3 regions of the Paenibacillus hubeiensis genome follow, and region 2 is predicted to be linked to each of the others. Evidence: riboswitches for the same ligand, from Rfam matches in the RefSeq annotation. Region 2 holds a riboswitch; each other region holds the start of a gene.
What was found. A riboswitch is a leader RNA that binds a small molecule or an ion and turns the genes downstream of it on or off. The one in region 2 is predicted to bind cobalamin.

Region 1 (3,250 bases), on a different contig from region 2:
AACGTAAGCAGTACTGCTTTTAAACGGGTTGTTTTCACTTCTATATCCTCCAGTCAAGCTGCGTTTTTTCGAGGGTCCAGCACATCCCTGAGGCTGTCGCCCAACAAATTAAAAATCATGACCGTACAAAATATCGCCAGGCCCGGATACAGCAATAGCCATGGGGCCGTCTGCAGGTATCTCCGGCCTTCGTTCAGCATGGCTCCCCACTCCGGTTCCGGCGGCTGCGCTCCAAGCCCCAGAAAGGACAAGCCGGATATGGAGAGCATCATGCCGCCCACATCCATCATGGCCATCACGATTAACGGTGACAGCATGTTCGGCAGAACGGTGCCCCAAACGATTCGGGTACGACGCGCCCCGCTGAAAGCGGCGGCGGCGACATATTCCTTTTGTCGCAGCGATATGACCAAACTTCTCGCCATGCGCGCATATTTGGCCCACCAGACCACCGACAGCGCGATGACCGTATGAAGCAGACCCGGACCCAACATGCCGACGACGGCGATGGCGAAAATGATTCCGGGAAAAGCCATCATCGTATCGGCCAGCCGCATCAACAGCGAATCCACGATGCCGCGCGCATAACCGGCAATGATGCCGATGCCTACGCCGATCCCGAACACGATGCCGATCATCATGAAGGTCAGCAGCAGCGACGTGCGTGCCCCATACAGGATACGGGACAGGATGCATCGTCCCAATTGGTCGGTCCCGAGCGGATACTCGGGGCTGGCGGGTTGCAGCACCATGCCAAAGTTGGTGGCCAGCGGATCATGCGGCGCAAACAGGGGGGCGATCATGGCGAGCACGATCCAACACGCCGTCAACGCGAGCACCACGGCGAACCAACGATGCTGCGACAACGTAAGCCGGAATGTCCTCATCATACATCCACATCCAATCGGATCCGCGGGTCTCGCAGATGGGTCCATACATCGACCAACAGATTCAACACGACATACATCGTAGCCATCCAGATCACATAACCCTGAATGAGCGGATAATCCCGTGAAAAGATCGCTTCCACCGCCATCTGGCCCACGCCCGGCCACACGAACAAGCTCTCTATGATTGCGGCCCCGCCGAGCAGCGCCCCGGTAGACATGCCCATTAGCGTGATGACTGGAAGCATCGCGTTCGGAAGAATATGCCGGATCATGATTGTTCCTTCCTTCATGCCTCTGGCTCTGGCTCCGTCTACGTAGTTCTGGGAATGTTCCTCCAGAATGACGGCGCGGATTTGCCTGCTGTACTGAGCGATCAAAGGCAGTGCCAGCGTTAATGCAGGCAATACGAGACTATGCAGACCCGAGCTGCCCGTGACGGGAAACAGCCTCAGATGCACGCCGAACCAGAGCATAAGCAGCATGCCCAGCCAGAAGCTTGGCATGGACAACCCTGCGAAGGAGAACAGGCGAATGATGAGATCCAGCACTTTATTTCTATGGATGGCCGACAGGATGCCGAGCGGAAACGAAACAACGACCACAAGAAGCATGGCACCGCCTGTCAAACGCAGCGTGGCCGGCAAACGTGACATCAGCACGTCGAACACGGGCCGTCCGTATTTGTACGACGTACCGAAATCTCCTGTCCCGACTTGTCCAAGCCATAGGCCGTACCTCACCCAAAAGGGCTTGTCCAGTCCCAATTCTGCCCGCACCTGCTCAACCAGCTCCTCGGATGGCGTCACGCCCGTAGCCATGAGCATCAGCCTGGCCGGGTCTCCCGGCGACAGGTAGGTCAGGAGAAAGGTCAGGAAGGTGATGCCGAACAGAACGGCTGCCAGCTGAAGTATTCTTTTACCGATGTATTTGCCCAAAAGCCAGCCGTCCTCTCTGCTTCGATTCACAGCAAACCCGATCTCTGCCATGCAAAAAAGGCATCCCTCTCCCGTATATTCCCGGATAAGGACGCCTCAAATAAACCGATTCCCATACAAAAATCGCGCTAATTCAAAACACCTTCCTATCTCCCGTAGGCTGTTGCTGTGTTGTCAAACCGGGCAGGTCTCCTGGCTTCAGGATCAACATCGTTGCAGCGCCTTCCCGGCTATGGCCAGTGGCTTATCGCTGCCTGATTCCCCTGTTACAGTGGCGGGACCGCGCCGGCATTTCACCGGCTTCCCTATTAAGCTTGTACCCGATCGGGTACAGCACCCAGTTCCGTCTATTCGATTGGTATGTGTTCCAGTATAACTGGCAGATAGGCAAGATCATAGCTTTTTCTTCAAATTTAAGGGACTTATTCTATCGTGCATCACTCGTTTCAGTGGACTTGGTTCTGGCTCCCTTCGGAGACATGCCGGTGACCTTTTTGAACATTTTGGAGAACAATAGCGGGTCCGTATATCCCACCGAATGTGCCACCTCGCTAATGGACAGCATCGGACTCTGCAGCAGCTCGGCGGCGCGATTCATCCGGTATTCCAGAAAAAAAGATTGCAGCGGCTTGCCGTACTTTTCCTTAAACAGCCCCGACAGGTACGTGCGATCCAGTCCTACGGCTTGCGCGATGTCGAGAACGCTCGTTTTTTGGCTGTATCGGTTCTCCATGTATCTCACCGCCTGCCGTATGTACTCTTCTTTGGTAGAAGAAGGCTGCCGCTTGCCCTCCTCTTCCGGTGAAGAAGCAATCAGCTCGGCTATGAGGCGATACAACAAGCTTTGAGTAAACACGTCCGCGCCCGAGCGGCCGGACACCTGAACCATTTCCTGATACAATCCGTCCAGCGCCGCCTCGTTCCTTGCCCGAAACACCGGATGATCGGAATTCAACTGCGCGCGCTGCATGAACGCTTTGGCCTGCACGCCTTTGAAGCCAAACCACGAATACGTCCATGGGTCCGCCTCGTCGGCTTCATAATGCACGATCGTGTCGGGGAGAATGAGAAAACCTTGTCCCTTGGTTAACATATGCTGCCGATCGTTCATCAGCACCTTGCCGCGTCCCTTGTGAACGTAATGGATAATGTAGCTGTCACGGACGCCCGGCCCCCAGTAATGCAAAGGCTCACAGGCCTCCCACCCGAAAAAAAGCATGACCAATTCCATCTGCGTCCAATCCATCGGCACCACATTCATTTCGATTCTGCTCACGTCTGTCCCTTCCTTCTGTTTGGAGAGCCGCCAACGTTTGCACCCACGACTCACTTCTTCGAGTTTTATCAAAATTATAACAGGCAAACCGGGCCATATCGCAATGTAAACGAATGCAAAAATGGGATTATGCCATGTTTACGTGAGGT
Region 2 (3,250 bases):
GGCCATGGCCTATCGTGCCGTTAACACCTTGGATTCGATGGTTGGTTACAAAAACGAAAAGTACATGCATCTCGGCTGGGCCTCGGCACGCCTTGACGACTGGGCCAACTGGATTCCGGCGCGGATCACGGCCTTATTGCTCATCGCGGGCGCCTGGGTCATGAAGCTGGACGCAAGGCAGTCGGCACGCATGGTCTCCAGGGATGCACGATTGCATCCAAGTCCGAACAGCGGGTTTCCTGAGTCGGCTGTTGCCGGAGCGCTGGGCATTCGGCTTGGCGGGCACAATGTTTACCATGGCGTAGCTTCGTTTCGTGCATATATGGGTGAGCCCACTCGTCCAATGGAGGCCGAAGACATCGTGCGCACGTCGCGCCTGATGTTCTGGTCGGCCGGATCGTTCGTACTGCTCTGCATTTTGGTCAACCTGCTGATCTGGTTCTACGGAGGCTCGTTGTTATGGACATGATGACAAGACGGGGAGAACAACAAGATCAGCAAGGGACATACGATGGATGGGAAAAAGAATTATGGTTGGTTCGTCACGGCACGACGGCGTGGAACACGGAAAAGAGGTACCTCGGCCATACCGATATCGGTTTGCTGCCTGAAGCGGAGCAGGAACTGGCCTCACTGCGCGAGCATTTGGTCGGCATCGAGTGGAGATCGGTCCATAGCAGCGATCTGCTTCGCTGCCGCCAGACGCTGGAATGGGTCGCCCCCTTGCACGCAGGGCAAGCCCACATGGACTCCCGGCTGAGAGAAATCCATTTTGGCGAATGGGAAGGGCGGACCTATGAGGAACTGAAGCATTTGGCCCGTTACCGGGAATGGATCGATTCACCGCAAACGGTAACTCCGCCCGGCGGGGAACCGTGGTCATCGTTTGCGGCCCGGATCGATGATTTTTTGAATGAAGTAATATGGGCGGAACCCCGGCATGAGAGAACTGGTGATTCGACAACAGCGCAGACGAAAGATCTGGTCATTGCGCATGGCGGGGTCATTCGATACATGCTGACTCGCCTGCTGCCAGGTCAGGCGTTCTGGGACGTTTCGGTCATTCCGGGGCAAGCGATCCGGCTTCAATTGGAATGTTCGCGGAACGGACGGAAGGCAATCCGCCTTCCTTTTCCCGAAATCGGGTTGTAAGCACGGTCGATATCACCTATAATCACAACAGAAGTGTGGCTTCGGTACAAGCATCGTTTCAAGAGCTGGCGAAGGCGTTCGGCAGCAGATGCACACCCACTTGAATGGGGATGCAATATTAACGACCATGGGACCCGTTAGTCCCGAAAATCACGGCGTCCGTGCGGACGATCCGGAGAGGGCAAACGGGTAAAACAGGGGAAGCCGGTGCAAATCCGGCACGGTCCCGCCACTGTAATCCAGCCGATTCGGCGTGGAAAGTCAGGTTGCCTGCCCAGGGCGTTTAACCATCGGTGTTCCTTCGAGGAAAGGACAGCGTTTCGGGCAATGCTCCATGCATGCGGCCTTGTGCTGTCGTGCGCGGATCGCCATATGCGAGACGTTATCCCTGATCCTGATCGCAAGGATCGGGGATTTTTTTTCAAGAAACGGCCATTCAAGGGACAGACACGGGCGGAAGCACAGTCTTCGATCTACCAAACACAGAAAAAGGGGAGAATCCAATCATGAGATTCACGACATGGAAAGGCATGGCGTCCCTGCTGAGCGCAGCGATGCTGACATTCGCTCTCGCAGGATGCGGAGCGGCAACAACGAACAACGAAGGAGGCGCAGGCACGCAGCAGCCGGCACAGGGGCAATCCCAGGAACAGGAGCAGACGGACCTTAAAACGCAGTATCCGCTCACGGTGACCGATGCAACGGGCGAGTCGTTTACGTTTGAAAAGGCGCCGACAAAGATCGTCTCCGTATCGCCAGCCGAAACGGAATCGCTGTTCGCGCTCGGATTGGACGAGCAGATCGTGGGCGTATCCGATTTCGACGATTATCCGGAAGCAGCGACGACAAAACCGAAGATGGGCGGCGTGTCCAAGCCGAACGAAGAGTCGATCATTGCAGCGGATGCCGATCTCGTGGTAACGGGGATTTCGATGAGCGAGGAAGCCGTGAAAAAGCTGCGCGACTTGGGTATCACCATTTTCAAAACAGACCCGAAATCGGTCGATGACGTAATCAAAAACATCGAAACGTTCGGCAAAATTACGGACCGTCAGGCAGAAGCCCAGAAATTGGCCGCACAGATGAAACAAGATGTGGCTGACGTGACGGAAGCGGTCAAATCGGTGAAACCGGAAGACAAGAAAAAAGTTTATGTGGAGTTCTCCCCAGGCTGGACTGTGGGCAAGGGCGAGTTCATGGATGAAATCATCACGCTTTCCGGTGCTACGAACGTCGCTTCCGACATGACAGGCTGGAATGAAATCAACGAAGAAAACATCATCGCCGCCAATCCGGATGTGATTTTGTACGCGGACGACGTGGTGGAAGACTCCAAAACACTGGATCAAATCATCAAGGCCCGCAGCGGTTGGGATCAAATTACAGCCGTCAAAAACGATCAGGTCATCGGTTTGGATGCCAATCTGCTGACTCGTCCAGGTCCTCGCGTGACCCAAGGCTTGAAGGAAGTGGCCAAGGCGGTCTATCCTGACTTGTTCCAATGAGCCGCAAACTTGCAGTGTACGGCACAGCAGGCATGGTGCTGCTTGTCCTGACCGTGCTGATCTGCACCGGCATCGGCTCGGTCTCGCTGCCGATCCGGCATATTGCAGGTATTATTCTGCATCACGTTCCATGGTTGGGTGACCGGATCGTTCCGGATTGGACGACTGCAGCGGAACAGATCATATGGAAGGTACGCCTTCCGAGGGTACTGCTCGCTGTTCTCGTCGGCGCAGCATTGGCCGTGGCCGGCGCTGGATTTCAGGGCGTACTGCGCAACCCGCTGGCCGACCCGTTCACCCTTGGCGTATCGTCCGGAGCGTCGGTGGGGGCAGCCGTGTTGATCTTTTTCGGCCTGCAATATGCGCTGATCGGCGTCTGGACGCTGCCGTTGGTTGCTTTCGTGACCGGAGTGCTGACCTTGTGGTTTGTGCTGGCTTTGGCGCGCGAAGGCCGCAAAATCCCGACGCACAGCCTCATTCTTGCCGGCGTGGTGATGCAAAGTTTCCTGGGAGCGGTCGTATCCTTCCTGTCCACCATGTCCAAACAAACGATTAACGAAATTATATATTGGACGATGGGAAGTCTGGCACTG
Region 3 (3,250 bases), on a different contig from region 2:
CCCTCAGGACCGGGCTTCCTGATTGATATGTCCATGCATTGCTTATTGGTTCAAAGGTAAATCCGGGCTCCCGATCATCTAATCCCCACAAACCGGGTTTACTTCAACCGTGACCGGTGCATCCACATGGCGGAAGCCCTGAATCACGCCAACCCGTTTGAAAAATTTATGAAAACGCTCATTCGGATGTCCTTTTTCTTTGTACTCCGCAACGATCCGTTCCACGATGCCGCCAATTTCGTCGCCCGGAATGCCTTCCGCGACCGGTTGCGCGGGATGGGCGTTGCGCCCGAACTTTTTGCCGCCGAGGAACAGGTCGTAACCGCCTTTGCGGTACACGATGCCGATATCCTCCAACACCGCGCCGTAACATGCCATGCCGCAGCCGTTCAGGGCCACGCTCGTTTCCTTCGGCGCACTCACGCCGCCGATGACGGCCTGCAGGTGTTCTGCCATCGGTACGGCATCATCCTTCTCCATGTTGCAGAAGTCGCAGGCTTTCACCTTGATGACGTCCCCGATCGGCACCACGATGAACTTCGCGGCGCGCAGCTCGGCAACGAGCCGGTCCGGCTCGAAGGTTGGCACGCGCAATATGATCTGGTGCTCCGGCGTATACTCCAGCTCGCCGTCGTCACCCGCGCATTGCGCAAGCAGCGCCATCTGTGCGGCGCTGAACTTTTTGTTGCCGACGCCGGGCGATACGCCCACCTCGAAGAGCGGCGGCTTGCTGCCTGGCGCGGGCGCCGTGCGCTCCAGGGCCTGCGGCGCAGCGGCTCCAGGCCCGGCGTCCAGCCAGCGGCTGGCTGCTTCGCCCGCGAGGGCCCCGCCTGCCGCGAGCCGACCGAGCGCCTCCGCGGCCAGCTCGGCTGCGCCGATGGGCGCGGCTGCGGCGGCTGCGTGCGGCGCGGCAACCGCCGGCGCAGGCCGCTCGGCGACGAGCACGGCAGTGGCGCCGCCGGCATCGCTGCCCTCCGGACTCGTCGCCGTTCCCGAAGGCGCAGCGCCGGCCGCGCTTTGGCCCGCTGCCGTACCGCTTGCGGCTGCACGGGCCTCCATCGCGCCGAGCGACCATGGCTCGGCTTCCGTGCGCAGCCGCTCATGCGGCCGGAGCGGCTGTTCCGTCGCGTTCAGCGTGTATTTCCGCTGATAGCCGCGTGGGGTCACCATGAGGCCTTCGTACATCATGGTGGACGAATTGCCGATGATCACGGTCGTCAGCATGCCGATGTCATGGTTCAGCATGTCCTCCAGCGTGGTGATGACCACATGCTGGCGGTCGCGGTACGCGCTTTTGACCAGCCCGACAGGGGTCTTGGGATCACGGTAACGCAGCAGAATCTCCTGCGTTTCTACGATCTGGCGGGTCCGCCTGCCGCTCCGCGGATTGTACAATGCAATGACGAAATCAGCGGAAGCCGCGGCCTCAACCCGGCGCTTAATGGTGTCCCACGGGGTCAGATGGTCGCTCAAACTGATCGTGCAAGCATCGTGCATGACAGGCGCTCCCAGCAAGGAAGCGCAGGACTGGATCGCCGAAACGCCCGGAACCACCTCCACTTCCACGCCGCTGTCCGGCTTCCATCCGCGCTCCATCAACACTTCGTATACGAGGCCGGCCATACCGTATACGCCCGCGTCGCCGCTGGAAATCACGGCCACGATTTTTCCCGCTTCCGCCTGTCTTACCGCTTCCTGCGCACGGCTGACTTCCTCGGTCATGCCCGTACGTACGATTTCCTGTCCGGTCAGCAGCGGCCGAATCAGGTCGACGTACGTGTTGTAGCCGATAATGACCTCGCTCTCTCTCAGTGCCTCAAGCGCCCGGTGGGTAATATGCTCCATGGCCCCTGGACCGAATCCGATAACAAGCAGCTTGCCTAGTCCTTGCATCTGTTTCTCCTCCTCCGATAACCTGTCCGACTTAAACAGTGAAGAAGGACGGCTAAGCCGGCCTTCTTCGCGCCTTATCGCATATTCAAAACTCTGAGAACGCCAATAAATCCCGTCCGCAATGCGGACGGGATACGAATGTACGTATGCTCAAGAACACAGCATCATTCCGTGGAAGAATGATCCTGCTGATGCATGGCCCGGAAGGGTCTGCCGGACGGACCTATGGTCCGCCCTTTTCCTGATCGTTCGTACACCGCTCCTTTCCGCGAAGGGTCCGGTGACACATTCAAGGTAGGTCTCCTGGCTCTGGTTCATCAGCTTCCTTTTCCGTCTTCCCCGGTGATCCGAGTGACTTATCAGCAGCAGCTCCAACGTCTGCGCAACCGATACTATTGAAAGGAGCCTCCCCATTACAGTGGCGGGACCGCTCGGGATTTGCACCCGATTCCCTGTTACCTCTTGCCTGAAAGCAAGAGCACCTTGTCTGTTTTCATGTGATGATATTGTCTTCATCATACCATCCGTCAGGAAATGATGTCCATGCCCATGAAGGCCTGCATTCATTTAATTTTCCCGCCCGGACGCAATCCTTTGCCTGCGAAACTAAAAAGGCCCTGATCCATGTATGGATCAAGGCCTCTTCTTATTAGCTTTTCCGTTCCTCTTCGGTTGACCAAAACCCGCACATCAGCATAGCGAAGGACTGCTCTCAGCCTTTTCGCCTTTTTATACCGTGCATCCTTTAAGCCTGATCTACCTTCAAAGCGGCGTAATAACGGCCCAGCTCCACGATGAGCGCCCCCATCTTTTCTTCCTCGGGGACAACGCGAACCTCGATGCCTTCCTCGCGCATGGCATTTGCCGTTACTTTGCCCACCGAAGCGGCCACCACGCCCTGCCTGAACGCCTCCTGCATCTGTTCCAGCTTGCCTTGCGAAGCTGCGTATTCCGTCAAAAAACGCACCTGCGGGCCGCTTGTAAAAGCAACGGCGTCAACCTCGTTCGCGATGATTTCGTTCAACAGCTGCGCCAGCTCCGCTTCTTCCGGCGGCACATGCCGATAAGGCAGCACCTGCCGCACCTGGGCTCCTTGCTGCTCCAGCCAACTCACCAGTTTCGGTGCCGTTTCGCCATGGAGCTGCAGCATCACTTTTTTCCCGGCAAGATCATGTGCAGCAAACTCGCGGATCAAGCCCTCCGTGCTGCCGTCATCGTCCCGAACGATGGGTGAAAGCCTGCGCTTGCGCAGTGCATTCACCGTTTTGTATCCTCTCGCCGCAATCGACGAAGCCGCAAGTACATCAAGCAGCGCTCCGGCAAGTTCCATATCCTCTGCCATATCAAAAATGGCATC

Region 1: another riboswitch for cobalamin. It lies ahead of nikB (nickel ABC transporter permease); the one in region 2 lies ahead of RSX24_RS06065 (ABC transporter substrate-binding protein).
Region 3: another riboswitch for cobalamin. It lies ahead of cobJ (precorrin-3B C(17)-methyltransferase); the one in region 2 lies ahead of RSX24_RS06065 (ABC transporter substrate-binding protein).

Annotation. Positions count from the first base shown of each region.
Region 1 covers NZ_JAVYAE020000013.1:33,985-37,234, forward strand. Annotated here, with positions in the region: gene RSX24_RS24935 (ABC transporter substrate-binding protein) at 1-38, opposite strand, end outside; gene nikC (nickel transporter permease) at 54-890, opposite strand; gene nikB (nickel ABC transporter permease) at 887-1,876, opposite strand; cobalamin riboswitch at 1,991-2,181, opposite strand; gene RSX24_RS24950 (AraC family ligand binding domain-containing protein) at 2,253-3,101, opposite strand.
Region 2 covers NZ_JAVYAE020000001.1:1,259,695-1,262,944, reverse strand. Annotated here, with positions in the region: gene cbiB (adenosylcobinamide-phosphate synthase CbiB) at 1-469, shown strand, start outside; gene RSX24_RS06070 (histidine phosphatase family protein) at 460-1,152, shown strand; cobalamin riboswitch at 1,291-1,444, shown strand; gene RSX24_RS06065 (ABC transporter substrate-binding protein) at 1,659-2,657, shown strand; gene RSX24_RS06060 (FecCD family ABC transporter permease) at 2,654-3,250, shown strand, end outside.
Region 3 covers NZ_JAVYAE020000010.1:152,816-156,065, reverse strand. Annotated here, with positions in the region: gene cobJ (precorrin-3B C(17)-methyltransferase) at 79-1,893, opposite strand; cobalamin riboswitch at 2,170-2,394, opposite strand; gene RSX24_RS22730 (uroporphyrinogen-III synthase) at 2,639-3,250, opposite strand, start outside.